DNA from 4 places in the Paenibacillus wuxiensis genome. Region 4 is predicted to be linked to each of the others. Evidence: predicted binding sites of a transcription regulator. Region 4 holds the regulator's gene; each other region holds the start of a gene.
What was found. Region 4 encodes Rex, which represses fermentation and respiration genes when NADH is low (regulators of the CRP and FNR family bind a similar motif). Its sites were predicted from a motif close to TTGTGAAATATTTCACAA; they were not measured.
Positions count from the first base shown of each region.

Region 1: ABN764_RS21945 (cytochrome ubiquinol oxidase subunit I) is a predicted target of Rex. The motif match lies at 2,312-2,329, and genes of this name have one in related genera.
Region 2: ABN764_RS07535 (formate/nitrite transporter family protein) is a predicted target of Rex. The motif match lies at 2,286-2,303, and genes of this name have one in related genera.
Region 3: ABN764_RS03320 (flavocytochrome c) is a predicted target of Rex. The motif match lies at 2,065-2,082, and genes of this name have one in related genera.

Region 1 is NZ_JBEFZI010000009.1:286,681-290,899, reverse strand. It holds gene ABN764_RS21955 (discoidin domain-containing protein) at 1-324, opposite strand, end outside; gene pdxR (MocR-like pyridoxine biosynthesis transcription factor PdxR) at 518-1,966, opposite strand; gene ABN764_RS21945 (cytochrome ubiquinol oxidase subunit I) at 2,398-3,807, shown strand; gene cydB (cytochrome d ubiquinol oxidase subunit II) at 3,791-4,219, shown strand, end outside.
Region 2 is NZ_JBEFZI010000003.1:276,897-281,115, reverse strand. It holds gene ABN764_RS07545 (LytTR family transcriptional regulator DNA-binding domain-containing protein) at 1-195, opposite strand, end outside; purine riboswitch at 521-619, shown strand; gene ABN764_RS07540 (NAD(P)/FAD-dependent oxidoreductase) at 720-2,156, shown strand; gene ABN764_RS07535 (formate/nitrite transporter family protein) at 2,456-3,343, shown strand; gene ABN764_RS07530 (beta-N-acetylhexosaminidase) at 3,605-4,219, shown strand, end outside.
Region 3 is NZ_JBEFZI010000001.1:735,343-739,561, reverse strand. It holds partial or broken gene ABN764_RS03330 (transposase) at 1-422, opposite strand, end outside; gene ABN764_RS03325 (multidrug effflux MFS transporter) at 595-1,776, opposite strand; gene ABN764_RS03320 (flavocytochrome c) at 2,285-3,811, shown strand; gene ABN764_RS03315 (stalk domain-containing protein) at 4,033-4,219, shown strand, end outside.
Region 4 is NZ_JBEFZI010000001.1:419,113-423,331, forward strand. It holds gene ABN764_RS01955 (ATP-dependent DNA helicase DinG, 3'-5' exoribonuclease type) at 1-1,382, shown strand, start outside; gene ABN764_RS01960 (redox-sensing transcriptional repressor Rex) at 1,399-2,046, shown strand; gene ABN764_RS01965 (amidohydrolase) at 2,043-3,353, shown strand; gene ABN764_RS01970 (hypothetical protein) at 3,369-3,887, shown strand; gene ABN764_RS01975 (quinolinate synthase) at 4,131-4,219, shown strand, end outside.

The sequences.
Region 1 (4,219 bases), on a different contig from region 4:
CTGCTTGTGCAGAGCTAGATTCGTTCCGCTAAATGTAGCAGCCGCAAGAAGGCGAGCCGCTTCCTCATTGGAGTCCCCAGTTGGATTCGGAATGATATTGCCGTCCTTGTCATACACGACATCTGTAACGCTCGGCAGAGTCCCATTGCCCTTATCTGAAATAGATAGGATTGGGCCAACATCGTGATTCTCCACCTTTACATTCTCCTGCCCGTTTGATTGAGCGTACGCCTTCGAAGGCTGAACGACTGTAAGCGTCGAAGTCATCACAACCATCAAACTGAGCAGCATCGAAACCGCCTTCAAATAGATAGATTTCTTCATTATTTCCCTCCATCTCATGTAGTTATTGGATTGCATAGTCCCTCCTTCTTCATCCCTCCAATCTCTCATCTGCGCCGAACTACGTAAACGCTTTCTTTGTTCTTACCTCTCTATAATATTACAAAAAAATGCAATCAGAAAGGAGGAACTTTCCAATTGCATTTCTTTTTGTGAATTTATACTCCGATATAAATCATTTTTTTCGCTGCTGGGATGCATGAATCGCTTGAGCAAATCGTGCTATTCCTAACCCAATTTCCTCCTCATGCGGTCTTGCATACGTAAACCGGACATACCCTGGTTCTGAACCGTAGACCGTTCCGGGATTATAGAGAACCCCTCGCTTTATGCTTTCCTCTAGCAATTTCGCATCAGGAATCGGTGTTTTTACTTTACACCATAAGTGCAGCCCTCCTTGCGGAAGGGAATACGCCACCTCCCCCGGAAGTTCGCGCTCCAGCGCATCGATAAGCAAGTTTCGTTTCTTGAGGAGTTCCTGCCGCAGCCGCGCCAAGTGGCGGTCAAAATAAGTTTCCGACAGCAACCGTGCGGCGATCCGCTGCGGCAGCACGCTCATTCCGAAATCGATCTGCTGTCGTTCAGCAGCAAGCCGCGTAATAACAGATTGCGGGGCAACCATCCATCCGATTCGCAGGCCAGACGCTACAATTTTGGATAATGAGCCAATATAAATGACGGTATTGTTCGTATCAATCGACTTCAGTGTCGGCGGCGGATTGCCTGTGAAGGAAGTCAGACTGAACGGATCATCCTCCACAATGGGAATGCCTAAGCTGCCGCAAATCTCAAGCAATTGTTCCCGTCTAGAGGGGTCAAGCACACGGCCCGTTGGATTATGATAATTCGGATTCACGAATATCATCCGTATGTTGTGCTCCCGATACAAGGACAATATCCCTTCCGGACATACTCCCTTCTCGTCCACAGGCAGCCGAAACAAGCGCAAGCCCGCCGAGTGAAACATAGGCAGAGAATAATAATAGGAAGGATCCTCGATCGCGATCGCATCCCCAGGCTGAAGCAATCGACGAGTTATTAAATAGAGCGATTGATGAGACCCAGAGGTAATGAGAATCGATGATTCTGTCGTCCGAATGCCGCGATATTGGTGTAAAGAAGTGGACAGAACCTCCCGCAGCGGCACATAGCCCTGAGGATCGTCGTAGCTCATATCCTCATGCAGCAGATGCTCGCTCAATAGCGTCCGCATCTCTTCATTTGGCGACAAATCGGGTGACAATTCTCCGCTGGCAAAGTCTATACAGTTGCTGCCCGAATCCAGTGCGGAACGAATTAGTTCTGCGTATACCGGATCAGGCTGTACCAGCTTGCAGTTATCTAAGTATTGATGCCAATCTGGCGTTTGTTGAGAGTCTGCCCCCCACTTCGACTTGCTTACTCGAGTACCACTGCCGACCATACTCTCGATAATGCCTGCTGCACGCAGCTCTTCATAGGCTTGAACGATAGTGCTTCGATTAACATGTATTTGCTCAGCAAATTTACGTTCCGATGGAAGGACGCTTCCCGGAGTAAATTCACCGTTATAAATGCTGCGCTCAATATATGCGGCAATCTGCTGATATAGTGGTTGATTGCTGGAACGATCCGGTTGCCACATAGGAATACACCTCTTACTATTATAATCTGTGATTTTTATCACATATAAATAAGTATATCATTCCCCTACGGACTCTCAGATGACTCGATTTCATCGAAACGTTGTCAACTCTGTGTCAGTCTCTTGAACATGGATGATTCCCCCCCGTTGAAGTGGATGGCGACACCCCATCCACTCTGCTCTATGATAAGGCTGAACGTGAGAACATCACTTGTCGGGTTAGCAGTTCCATGAAAGTAAGTGTGAACGAAGTGTATAACGATGCACATTCAGCCTCGTCATGCTCTTTACTTAAAGCTTTTCTATCGACCGATTGATAGTTGGTGCCGCAACCAGCACTCCATAACGTGAAGATATTCACATTTTAGGAAGCTCACAAACGAAGTTCTCTTTTTGAACGACGATCACACATGTTTTACAAGGAGGTCTACATGGATCAAGTCATTCTCGCGCGAATCCAATTCGCATCAACAACGTTATTCCACTACATCTTCGTCCCTATGACGATTGGACTGGCGTTTTTAATCGCTATTTTGGAGACGCTCTATGTCGTCAAGGACAAGGAGATTTACAAGCAAGCAGCCTTGTTCTGGAGCAAATTATTTCTGATTAACTTCGCAGTTGGCGTCGTCACCGGCATTTTGCAGGAGTTCCAGTTCGGGATGAACTGGTCCAATTATTCCCGCTTCGTCGGTGATGTGTTCGGGCCATCGCTTGCCATTGAAGGGCTGCTCGCCTTCTTTATGGAATCCACCTTCATCGGCTTATGGGTGTTCGGCTGGGATCGCTTATCGAAGCGCGTTCATCTCGCTTGCATCTGGATTGTCTCGATCGGTACCGTATTGTCCGCGTTCTGGATCTTGACCGCCAACTCGTTCATGCATGCGCCTGTCGGATATGAATTCAACAACGGACGGGCAGAGATGAGCGACTTCTTCGCACTCATTACGAATCCGCAATTGTGGCTGCAATTTCCGCATACGCTGTTCGCCGCATTCGCAACCGGCGCCTTCTTCATGGCAGGCGTCAGTGCTTGGAAGCTGCTGCGTGGACACAATCCGGACATGTTCCGCCGTTCGTTCCGCGTCTCGATTACCGTTGCCTTGATTTCGTCCATCATCGTTGCCTACATTGGGCATGCACAGGCGCAGCATCTGCTCACTTCTCAGCCGATGAAGATGGCAGCAGCCGAAGCGCTCTGGGATACGAGCGAGGATCCGGCACCGTTCACGTTATTTGCCAAAATCGATACAGAAAAGAAAGAGAATTCGTTCGAAATCCAAGTCCCATATATGCTCAGTCTGCTATCGTACAACAAGCTTAACGGCAGTGTGGAAGGGATCAATCAAATTCAAGCGCGCTATGAACAAAAATACGGACCAGGAAATTATATTCCACCGATCAAGATGACGTTCTGGAGCTTCCGCATGATGGTTGTTGCAGGAGGGCTCATGTGCCTTGTCGGCATCTACGGACTGATATTGTCCCGCAAGAAGAAGCTGGAGCAGCGCCCCTGGTTCTTGAAGCTGATGGTCGGCATGATCGCCTTTCCGTTCCTCGCCAATTCGGCGGGATGGCTTATGGCCGAGATGGGTCGTCAGCCGTGGGTCGTGTTCGGAGTCATGCGCACAGAGGACGCCATATCGCCGACGGTGACAGCGGAAGAATTGCTCTTCTCGCTCATTGCATTCACGACCATTTATGCGGTACTGGCCATTATTGACGCTGTTCTGTTCGTCAAGGTGATTCGTAAAGATGAGCAGCTGGAAGAACCGGAGGAAGAAGATATGGAGAACTACGATCCATTTGATAAGGAGGTAACACATGCTATCGCTAAATGAGTTATGGTTCATACTCGTTGCCATCTTATTCGTCGGATTCTTCTTCCTCGAAGGATTTGACTTCGGGGTAGGTATGGTCGCTAGATTCCTCGGGAAGACGGATCATGAACGACGCATCATTATCAACACAATCGGCCCTTATTGGGATGCGAACGAGGTATGGTTAATTACAGCTGGCGGGGCTATGTTCGCCGCCTTTCCAGAATGGTATGCCACGATGCTCAGTGGCTTCTATATTCCATTCGTCGTGCTGCTGTTGGCGCTTATTGCGCGCGGCGTAGCGTTCGAGTTCCGGGGCAAGATGGATTATGGTGCTTGGAGAAAAGCGTGGGATGCGGCGATATTCATTGGCAGTCTGCTGCCTCCGTTCCTGTTCGGTGTCGTATTTGCCAATATTATCCGAGGTGTGCCG
Region 2 (4,219 bases), on a different contig from region 4:
GCCGGCAGAGGGCTTAGCTCGATTCATAAGCAGATCGATAATTAACTGTCCCGTAATATGGTTGCTTTGCACTGCAATGCATTGCCCGGGATGTATTTGTACGCTCAGCGCATCTAACAGTGTGGAATTGCCCTTCGTCACATATAACTTATCAATAATAAGTCCTTCCCCGTAGGGGGGTTCCTGCGCGTTCATACGCGAACCTCCAATCAGTATGCCCATTCATTGTTGTGAGATAGATCATATAGGTAAATGATATATCGAGAACCTAGATTTGGGTAGATATTAACCTGACTAATATGTACTTTCCTTGCTGGGGGGAGAGATAGAGTAAGACATTAAGCAAGGGGGACGTGTTGTTAATGTTCGGATTTCGACCATAATGTCATTTACCAAAGTAAAGAAAAATGATATTTAGAAATAATTTACGAACATTGGGCGGGAATGATGTTGACTTGTTCGCTAAATTTCGATACAATAAGGTTGCTCCCACAGAAGTGGGTGGCAAGGATTGATTGGCCATTTTTTTGTTTATCCTGTTCGTATATCCCAGAGATAAGGTCTAGGGGTCTCTACCAGGAGCCGTAAATTCCTGACTACGAGTAGGTATGCTTTGGCATACCTGAACGTAACGGGATATTTTTTTTGCCCAAATAGGTGCAGGCTCATCGGATAGAAGAGAAATAGACCGAGACATCGTGAGCATCGAGGAGGAAACAATGAGTAAATATGATGTAATTGTTGTAGGAGCAGGTCCGGCCGGTATTTTCACTTGTTATGAATTATCTTTGAAGGCACCGCAATTGAGGGTTTTGCTTGTAGATAAGGGACATGATATTTATCGCCGCAACTGTCCGATTTTGGAGGAGAAGATTCAGAAGTGTCCTCCAGCGGCAGGGAAGAAGGACTTTGCAGGCTGCCTTCCAGCTTGTTCGATTACGAACGGCTTCGGTGGAGCAGGGGCATATAGTGATGGGAAATTTAACGTAACTACAGAGTTCGGGGGTTGGCTGACAGACTTCTTGCCAGCTTCGCAAGTACTGGACTTGATTAAATATGTAGATGCAATCAACTTGGAGCATGGAGCGACGACGGACATTACCGATCCAACGACAGAAACGGTTCGCCGTATTGAGCAGCTTGGATATTCTGCTGGCTTGAAGCTGCTTCGCGCACAAGTTCGACATCTGGGCACTGAACAGAACTTGGAGATTTTGAAATCCATTTATGAATATTTGAAGACTCGTATCGATATGGCCTATAAGACTGAAGTAGCGGATCTGGTTACAGAGAAGCAGGATGGACGCTATATTGTGAAGGGGATTGAACTGAAGAGCGGCGAGAAGCATGAAGCGGATCAAGTGGTCATCGTACCAGGACGTGACGGTTCTGCATGGCTGACGGAGATATTGAAGAAGCGCCGCTTGAAAATGTACAACAACCAAGTGGACGTTGGGGTGCGTGTGGAGACATCGGATATTGTCATGCGCGAAATCAACGAGCACCTGTATGAAGGGAAATTCGTGTTCAACACGTCTGTCGGCACACAAGTGCGTACCTTCTGCAGCAATCCATCTGGCCATGTCGTGGTTGAGAACCATAGTGGGATCATGTGTGCCAATGGGCACTCCTACAAGGATCCGAAGCTTGGCTCTGCGAATACGAACTTTGCATTGCTTGTCTCGCACAAGTTCACGGAACCGTTCGACAAGCCAAATGAGTACGCTCGTGAAATCTGCAAGCGTGCAAATGATTTGTCCGGAGGCGGGATTATCGTTCAGAAGTACGGGGATATCATTCGCGGCCGCCGTTCTACAGAGAAGCGCATCCAAGAAGGATTCTTGGAGCCTACCTTGAAAGAAGCTGTTGCTGGAGATTTAGGTCTTGTTCTTCCGTATAATACGATGAAGAGTCTAATCGAGATGGTTGAAGCGCTTGATCGCGTAACACCAGGCATCGCTTCTGAGCATACGTTATTCTATGGGGTAGAGGCGAAGTTCTACTCCGCTCGCCCGAAGCTGGACACGACGTTGGAGTCTGAAATTGATGGCTTGTACTGCGGTGGAGACGGCGCGGGCATTACGCGTGGACTCGCACAAGCGGGTGCTGCAGGTGTACACATTGCACGGAGCATTGTTGCAAAGCGCGGCGCATAATTTCACATTGCAGGTCAATAACATATACAGCTTAAGGCCAGTGAGTCGATTGTGCGACTTACTGGCTTTTTTGCGTAGATCGGATATGCACGGGGTTATACGCAAAATGGACAATATTTGAAATATACTTTGTGATAAAATGCACAACATCGGAATTGGGGCTCCGTTACAATGAATTTGCAACCTGTTCAGCTGACATTCCAACTGGAATTATTCGTATCTGAGTAGGTGCGGATGGGGTGTGGCCTTGGAAATGATGGGGCTTGCATCCGAATAAGCATAAGCAGGAGGTCATGTCGATGTCAGGATATTTGAAGCCGCAGCAAATTGCGGAAGCGACAGTAGATACCGGAACAATTAAAGCGAAGAACCCATTGTCCGCCATGATGATTCTAGGATTCCTTGCCGGCGCATTTATTGCGCTTGGTTATCTCTTATATATACGTGTAACAGCTGGAGCACCTGCGGAATGGGGGAGCATCAATAGCCTAATTGGAGCGTCGCTGTTCCCGGTTGGTCTTATTCTGGTCTTGTTAGCAGGGGGTGAGCTGTTGACAGGGAATATGATGGCTGTGCCGCTTGCTCGGATGAAGGGACGCATATCCACGGTAGAGGTCATTCGCAATCTTGTCGTCATTACGATTGCCAACTTCTTAGGTGCGCTGTTCGTGGCATACTTCTTCGGTCACGTGGTTGGTTTGACTGGCTCCGGCGTTTATTTGCAGAAGACGGTAGATGTGGCTGCGCATAAGCTGGACGATAGTTTCATTCAAGCCTTTGTAAGTGGGATTGGCTGCAACTGGTTAGTTGCACTTGCGGTATGGCTCGCCTATGGAGCGAAGAGCTTCAGCGGCAAAATCATGGGAATATGGTTCCCAACGATGGCGTTCGTTGCGATTGGCTTCCAGCACGTTGTAGCGAATATGTTCGTAATTCCGGCTGCGATCTTTGAGGGTCATTTTAGCTGGGGACAATATTTGACGAACTTCGTGCCGGTATGGCTAGGCAATTTGGTTGGAGGCGTCGTGTTCGTTGCAGGGGCTTACTATATAGTATATTTGCGTTCGCAGCAAGAGCAGAAGCAGGCAGCTGCGGCAGGTGTCTCAAACACATCAATGGATGTGCAAGAAGTGGGCAATGCAAACAAGGTGGCATCGTCAGGAAGTGCAAGTGCACCTGTCCATTAGAGGGTATTGGGATTAGAGCATGCCAAGTGATGTTGAAAAAGAAGATTGGTAAGGTCTAGTCCATCGAGGCTAGGCCTTTTTTGCGTCATCGATATGACGTTTTTTTCATAGGAATTCACGGGCTTGTCACTTTCGCGGGAGATAGATGTGGTAAACTACGGGTGACAAATTTATTTCCGCATTTCGCATTCTATAAAAAGATACCGATACCTCGCTGTATCTGTAAGCGTATCCAACTAACTCGTGGGGAGGGATCTGGCTGTGAAGTTGCATTTTACGGGCAGTATCGAACATGTATTACCAGGGATTCTCGAATTGAAGTCATTATTGAAGGTGGAAGTGGGGACAGAAGGCACTACAGTTCGCGTAGAGCAGGGAGAGGGGCCGCTTCGTGCCGCATGGGATGGTGCAGAAGGCTTGATCCGCTATGAGTCGGATATTCATTTCTTCCGTGCACTGGGCTTGTTCGTTGAGCAGCTGCGCAAGGGGCAGCCATTCGATATTATAGAGCATCCGCAATTCACGTATAACGGAACGATGATTGATGCATCTCGGAACGCAGTTCCGAATGTACATATGATGAAGCAGACGCTGCGCTCAATGGCGTTAATGGGCTTGAACGGCGCAATGATATATACCGAAGATACGTATGAGGTTCCAGGCCGTCCGTATTTCGGCTACATGCGCGGACGCTATACCGCGGAGGAACTCTATGAGATTGACCAGTATGCCGCGTTGTTCGGAATTGAGGTAGTGGCATGCATTCAGACGCTTGGTCACTTGGCGCAGGCGCTGAAATGGGACTATGCGAATGAGATGAAGGATACAGAGGACGTCCTTCTTGTAGGAGAAGAGGAGACCTATCGATTCATTGAG
Region 3 (4,219 bases), 320 kb from region 4:
ATTTTCGTGCCGTCTACAAAATAATGCTCCAACTTAATGTACTTCTCCTCAATAAGGAAACCGAGGATAGACGTGAAGATCTTTTCAAGCACGCCTCTCATTCGCTCGGAGCGAAAACGATTAATGGTACGGAAATCCGGACGCTGTCTGGCTGCAAGCCACATAAAAGGAATGTTCTCTCTCACGGCTTTAGCAATTTGGCGAGAAGAATAGGTACGCTGCGTGTAGGCGTAGATGATAATTTTAGTGAGCATTTTCGGATGGTAACTATTTCGGCCTCCGCCCGGATAAGCTGCTGCAAATATTTGATCGTCTATGCGATTCACCGCATGATTGATGATACGAACGAGATGATTTTGGGGAATGTCTTCTTCCAAATCCATTGGCAGATAAAGTTGATCCATGCTATATTGAATGTACAAAGAAACCGTTCCTTTCGTAAATGGTGGGTGGTACTTCCATTTTACTAAAGAACGGTTTCTTTTTGTTTTACATATTTGAAAACAAGGGGGCGTCCCAAGTCTTTTTAGACTTTTGGGACACCCCCTTCTGTTCTATGCAGTAACACTTTTAGTTGCTATGCGTTTACATTGCTTACTCTCTCGAAATTCGTTTGCTCACGATAACCATAATAGCTGCCAGCACGAAGAAGTACATAGGCATCGTCACTAATGAGTCATTATGCAGATAGCTCATACCGCTCGTAATTAGACTCACGATGAGATAATACCCTAATCCAAAAATAGCTCCTGCTGTCCCCAATACATCGCTGTAGCGCACTAGCGCTAAGCTTAGGCAGTTCGGAATGGCCATACCAATCCCAAGCAGAAGGATGAAGACGCAGGCGACAAATACACCCATGGACAACAGCGACGAGCTTAATCCACTAAGCGTAAAGCCGACCAACGCTCCAGCACCGAGTGCGGTTACAAGACAGCCGATCAGTATGATTCGCTCTGGCTTGTAGGTGGACAATAGTCTTTTCGACAGCATGGCTCCTATTATTGAAGACAACGCTACAAAAATACCAAAGAAGCCATAGATGCCAGGCGTCATCTCAAAGTAATCAATAAAAACGAAAGGCGCTTCTGCATAGTAACTGAACAGAATACCATTCGTTGCACCGATTAGAAAACCAAATGCCCATACTCTGCCGTCTGCAATGAGGCGCTTGACGACAGATAATGTATTCACATTCGAAGTCGTCGTGGCAACTCTCGTCTCAGGCAAAGAAACGAACGTGTACGCGAATATCGCCACACTCATCACGACAAGGGTTAGAAATACGGCCTTGAAGCCTAGCGACTGGTCGACCCAGCCTCCAATCAGCGGCCCTAGAGCCGGTGTAAAGGCAAGAGCTGCTGAGATTTGAGCAAATACAGCATGACGCTTCGAACCGTCGATACTTTCTCGCAAAATCGTTTGCGTCACAACCGAGCCTGTACTTGCACCGAATGCCTGAATGAACCGACTTACCAATAGCCATTCTACGGAACCTGACAGATAGCAACCCAGGCTGCCTATTCCATATACGAAAATGCCCCACAGCATAGCAGGACGTCGGCCAATTGCATCCGATAACCTCCCCCAGCAAAACACACCAAACGCAAATCCAAGAAAATAAATGCTGAGCGTAAGCTGAATCATGTTGTTGCTTGCCTGCAATTGACTAGCAATATCCGGCAAGGAAGGCGTGTATATCGTTTCACTGATTTGTGGAAATCCCACAAGAATAATAAACAAAAGCAATGATGGAGTTGAGATTTTTTGTGCCAAGTTGCATTCCCCCTATAATTTCGGAAATCTCAATTACATCATCGAAATGTCAGGGTATCGGGGGTTTGCATTTAATTAATCTTGCAAATGAGAGTGCCATAATGAGTGATCACCTTACATAAGAATAATAGGGGGAAATTCATAATATAACCCTCATTATAGCAAAACTTCTAAGCTAGAACCACCTATATCGAACCGTCCTAACTCCAAGATATGCTAAGCACTATTTACCTCCGATTCGATTTACCAATATTTACGCAGAACAAATATGATAAAAATCACCCTGTAATGTGAAATACATCACAATCTTTGCATTGATAATAGATTAAAATTGAAATGAGCATCAAACAAATACCCTTTCAGTACGGAACAGCACCAGAGATAACCGTAAAATAACGGAGATATTGAGTACATAGCTCACCCAACATCTGATTTGCTTCGTCTGATTGCTATTCTGGGTATTGAAACTATGTTCATTTATAAAGAGATAGAAAGTGGAGGGTTTCACATGAGAAAGAAAGCTACAGCAACAATGATTCTTCTTCTGTCGATCATGCTTATCATCGCAGGATGCGGCAGTAACGGGAACCAAACGCAGGGTCAAGACAATGCAGCAAAAACGGAGAAACCAGAAACAGAAGCTGTGTCCGGCGCTTCTAAAGCGAGCTATACCCCTATCGATCAATTGAAAGACAAATATGACATCATCATCATCGGTGCTGGCGGAGCGGGAATGACTGCTGCTCTTGAGGCCAAAGCCAAAGGCATGAATCCGGTTATTTTCGAAAAGATGCCGGCAGCCGGCGGAAATACGATGAAATCCTCTTCGGGTATGAATGCATCTCAAACCAAGTTCCAAAAAGAGCAAGGCATTGAAGACAATAACGACCTCTTCTTCGAACAAACATTAAAAGGTGGTCACGGTACGAACGACAAAGAAATGCTTCGTTACTTCGTAGACAATTCCGCAAGCGCAATCGACTGGTTGGATTCCATTGGCATTCGCTTGAACAACCTTACGATTACTGGCGGTATGAAGGAAAAACGTACACATCGACCTGAAGACGGATCTGCTGTTGGACAATATCTCGTCAGCGGCTTGGTCAAGAATGTACAGTCCAAAGGAATTCCGGTTTTCGTAAATGCGAAAGTTACTGATATTACAGAAAAAGACGGAAAAGTGAACGGCGTTAAAGTCCTCTTCGAAGAGAAGGATGAGAAGAACATTGCCGCAAACGCAGTTGTTGTCACAACAGGCGGTTATGGTGCTAACATGGACATGATCTCCTCTGTTCGCCCTGATTTGAAAGGTCTCGTAACAACGAACCAAATCGGCAGCACTGGTGACGGCATTACGATGATTGAGAAGCTCGGCGGCGTGACTGTAGATATGGATCAAATCCAGGTTCACCCTACTGTACAGCAAGAGAAGTCTTATCTTATCGGGGAAGCAGTTCGCGGTGAAGGTGCGATCTTGGTTGATAAAGACGGCAAACGATTTACGAACGAGCTGGATACTCGTGATAACGTAACGGCAGCAATTAATAAACTGTCTGACAAAGCAGCCTATCTTGTATTTGATTCTGGCGTGAAATCCCGTGCCAAAGCCATTCAACAATACGACAAAATGGGATTTGTCATCCAAGGTGAAACGGTTGAAGATTTGGCCAAAGTAATGGGCGTTCCGGGCGACCAGCTCAAAGCTACACTTGATGCATGGAACGGCTCTGTGAAAGACAAAAAAGATGCTGAATTCGGCAGAACAACAGGTATGGACAATGACTTGTCCGCTGGACCATTCTATGCAATCAAAATTGCTCCTGGTATCCACTACACAATGGGTGGCGTAAAAGTCAACACAAACACCGAAGTTGTAACCAAGGATGGTAAGGCTATAACAGGTCTCTACGCGGCAGGTGAAGTCATCGGCGGCCTGCACGGTGAGAACCGTATCGGCGGTAACTCCGTTGCAGATATCATTATCTTCGGTCGTCAAGCAGGTATTAAATCTGCTGAATTCGTAAAAGCACAATAAAGCTAGTATATCTCCCCCTCAAACGCTTGGGCTCTTCGTAGTCCAAGCGTTTTATTTATCTGTACACTCTCTCCTCCCAATAATCACTTCCTCTTTACGCTGGGAAAGTGACAGTTTGCTCGAATAATAAGCAATTAGAACTATTGATTGTAGATCTCTGTTCCTCTACTATCTAGCTATGATTTCCTTTCATTTGTGTGAATAAAAAGGAGTGGGATGAATTGAGAAAAGCAGTAGTCGCTTCTCTAACTTGCGCTGCATTACTAGTCGGCCTAGGCACTGGCGTGTATGCAGGCACCAACCTGAAGAAGATTGAGGCTTACTTGGACAGCACTGCTAAGGTGAAGGTGAATGGAAAGGCAGTTCAGTTCAATGATGACAAAGGATTGGCACTGCAACCGATTAGGT
Region 4 (4,219 bases):
CCCAATTGTTCAAAGACAGCAAGAATGGTGCGCTTGTATTGCTACAGCAGCGTCTTCGCTTGTCAGGCAATGAAAAAGCGCTCGTATGGGCTGAAGGGATCGAGAAGCTGTTAACACAGCTTGTCGATGTTAAGGATCAATGGGATCGGCTGCATGAGCTGCTCTATCAAATGCTTCCTTCCATGAATGAAGCGGGGCAGGCGGAAGGCGGGCAAGCTGTTCTCCGGCTGCCATCTGGCAATCGTCCTGATGGATGGAGCTCCGTATCGGAGCTCGAAGGCGATATTCACACGCGTTTAAGTGATATTGTTCGTTCGGGGGAGAAGCTCGTTAATGAATGGAAGGATTATGATGATGATGAAGTGCAGGGCGTCACGGCTGATGTGACAGGTTTATTCAAGGACATAGGGCAGCTTCGCGATGAATTCCGTGAATTTATGCAAGGCAAGGATGCGGATACCGTGTACTGGATGGAAGGCAATCTCCAATACAAGCATAAATCAATGCAAATGTATGCGGTCCCTGTCGATGTAAGCGAAGCGCTGAAGCGATACTTCTTCGAGCCGAAGAAGAGCGTAATCTTAACTTCGGCTACATTGTCCGTTGATAAATCATTCCAATTCGTAGCTGAACAGCTTGGCTTGAAGGATGCGCAGCGGGATGGTCGTCTAAATACGGTCATACTTCCGTCGCCGTTCAACTACCGGGAACAAGCACTTGTTGTCATCCCGCGTGACTTCCCTAGTGTGAAGGGAGCATCAGATGCCAAGTTTAACTCGACGCTGATGCAGTCCTTGGCTGATGTAGCAAAGGTAACAGAAGGACGTATGCTTGTCTTATTCACGTCATACCGCATGCTGCGGGATGTGTATGAACCGCTGAAGGAGGCGCTTAGCCTGCATGGCATTCAAGTGCTGGGACAAGGGATTGACAGCGGCAACCGAAGCAAGCTGACACGTCGATTCCGAGATCAGCCGAATTCAGTCCTGCTAGGAACGAGCAGCTTCTGGGAAGGCGTTGATATTCCAGGAGATGCGTTGACATGTCTTGCGATTGTACGGCTGCCATTCCAGCCACCGAATCATCCACTCGTGGAAGCGAAGTGCGATCGGCTGAAGCGGATGAATCAGAATCCATTCCGCAAATATTCCGTCCCACAGGCTGTAATTCGCTTCAAGCAAGGATTTGGCCGCCTTGTGCGCACGACGCAGGATAAGGGTATTGTCATCATATATGACACTCGTGTAATAGAGACAAGCTACGGCAAACATTTTCTTTACTCGCTGCCTGGCCCAAAAATGGAGCATATGGCAACAGAACAACTTGTACCACGTATTGATACGTGGCTAGACCATAATCAAAGAGGCATTGGAGAGCGATGAGAGGGGCTTGTTCAGAATGAAAGCACTAAAGATATCAGAAGCTGTCGTTCGGCGATTACCCGTGTATTTACGTCATCTATTGGAATTGAAGCAGCGAGAAGTGCTCACAGTTTCTTCTCAAGATTTGGGACAGAAGCTGAACTTGAATCCTGCGCAAATTCGGAAGGATCTAGCGTATTTCGGCGACTTCGGCCGCAAGGGCATTGGGTATGATGTATCGTATTTGATTCAACAAATCAGACATATTTTGAAACTGGATCAAGTTATCCATGTTGGATTGGTCGGTGCAGGTAAATTAGGTCACGCACTCTGTAACTACACCGTATACTTGAAAGATAATATGAAGATCGTTGCAGTGTTCGATGCACAGGAATCCAAAATCAATACCGAGATAAATAACCTGAAAGTTCAGCCGATGTCTGACCTAATTACGACGGTACGCGAGAAGCAAATCCGTATCGGGATTATCACGGTTCCTGCTACAGAAGCTCAGTATGTAGCTGATCAATTTGTAGAGGCGGGAGTAGAAGCGATCTTGAACTTTGCGCCTGTCATTTTGAGGGTTCCTTCGAATATCCGTGTGCATACTGCCGATTTTACAACGGATTTGTTCAGTTTGGCCTATTATTTATCTGATAATGGAAAGGAAGTACCCGCCGAATGACACACCGAATCATTATTAAAAACGGCATGTTCGCCGATTTGTCTCCAACTGCGAAGCAGTCCTCATTCCATGGGTTCATGGTTGTTGAGAATGATCGCATCGTTCATATTGGATCGGAGCTGCCAGAGCAATATACAGCAGCTGATGCTGAAATCATCGATGGCAAAGGTCTATTTTTCATTCCAGGCCTTGTTAATACACACGGGCATGCTGCAATGTCTCTGCTTCGTGGGTATGGGGATGACTTGGCGCTTCAGACATGGCTGCAGGAGAAAATGTGGCCAATGGAAGGCAAGTTCACGGCCAAAGATGTCTATTGGGGAACAGCTCTGTCTGTGATCGAAATGCTGAAGGGCGGTACAACAACCTTCGTAGATATGTATGACTACATGGACGAAGTAGCGAAGGTATGTGAGCAATCCGGTATCCGTGCATCGCTTATGCGCGGTGCGATTGGCTTATGCCCAGAGGATGTACAGCGCGAGAAGCTGAACGAGGCGATTCAATTCGCGAAGGATTGGAATGGGAAGGGAGATGGCCGCATTCGTACGATTATGGCGCCGCATGCTCCGTATACTTGTCCTCCAGCCTTTATTGAGAGCTTCGTACAGGCTGCTCATGATCTGGATTTGCCATTGCACACGCATATGTCAGAGACAAAGGCAGAAGTTGAACAGAATGTGAAGGATTATGGACTGCGTCCGGTTGCGCATTTGGAGAAGCTCGGATTCTTCTCCCGTCCTTCCTTCGTTGCGCATGCTGTTCATTTGACGGACGAAGAGATTGAGACGCTTGCGAAGTATCAAGTTGCGGTGTCCCATAATCCAGGAAGCAACCTTAAGCTTGCGAGCGGTGTCGCTCGTGTTCCTGAGATGCTGCGTGCGGGTGTTGTTGTATCCTTGGGTACGGACGGTGCAGCTAGCAACAACAATCTGGATATGTTCGAAGAAATTCGCCTTACGGCCTTGATTCATAAAGGGGTGTCCGGCGATCCAACTGCGGTTCCTGCTGCAGAGGCGCTGCGCATGGGTACGATCTATGGCGCGCAGACCATTCGCCTTGACGATATTGGAGCCCTTGAAGTAGGCATGAAGGCGGACTTCGTTGCGGTAGATATTGATCAGCCTCATTTCCTGCCGCATACCGACTTGGTATCCCACATGGTATATTCAGCGTCTGCGAAAGATGTCAAGCATGTATGGGTTGACGGCAAGCAGGTTGTGAAGAATGGGGAATGCTTGACGATGGATGAAGAACGAATCCTTCGCGAGGCGCAGCAATGCTTTGATGGCTTGCTGGCAAGGTAGGCAGGAGGAGAGTTCATGCAGAGAAGACGCGTACGCCGGAGGTCGCATTGGAAGTGGTTGATTCCGGTACTCGTTCTCTTATTTCTAGTCGGATTGTTCTTCGCCACTTATCAGTATGTGCAATACATCAATAAGGACGAATGGGTCAAGGAAGCGGAAATAATAAAGCGGGCGAATGAAGCAGTGAAGCTCGTAAATGTGACAGAAGTGGAGAAGGGTGTATGGGATCAAGTCGTATACATGGTGCGGGGAACTGACGAACATGGTAAGGAGCAGACCGTGTGGGTACTCCCTGATAAGGTAACTCCTATGGCGGAATCAACCTCTAAAGAGACGATTCAAGCCCAGATAGAAGCCCAATATCCGGATGCGGATGTAATCCGCATTACGCCAGCATTTAAGGATGATCAATATGTATGGCAGGCATTGGTCAAACGCAAGGATGAACAAGGGGTTGTTCATTACTTCTATCATTTCTATTCATTTGCGAATGGTTCCTCAATAGGGGATGTCTATACGCTGCCTAATAAATAACATATTCAATGTTAGCCAATAACGAGTTATTGGCGATTTTGCAGCGCTGCTGCTTTGCATATGACGTACATATTGTACGCTATGCGAAGCAGCAGCGCTTTTTGTATTGGAGTAACTCCATTTCGATGGCAATCATGGTACACATTACATCCATAGTTGAAGTAACATATGTGATATACTCTTGATATATCAGAAAGAGATTACTAGGGGTATTGATATATATTTGCAACAGGAGGTTTCAGCATGGCGAAAAAGATTCGAATCATGCCTACTTTGCTCATTATGGTCACGACAGCTGTTGCACTATTTGGAGGTTGGACACTGTATGAACG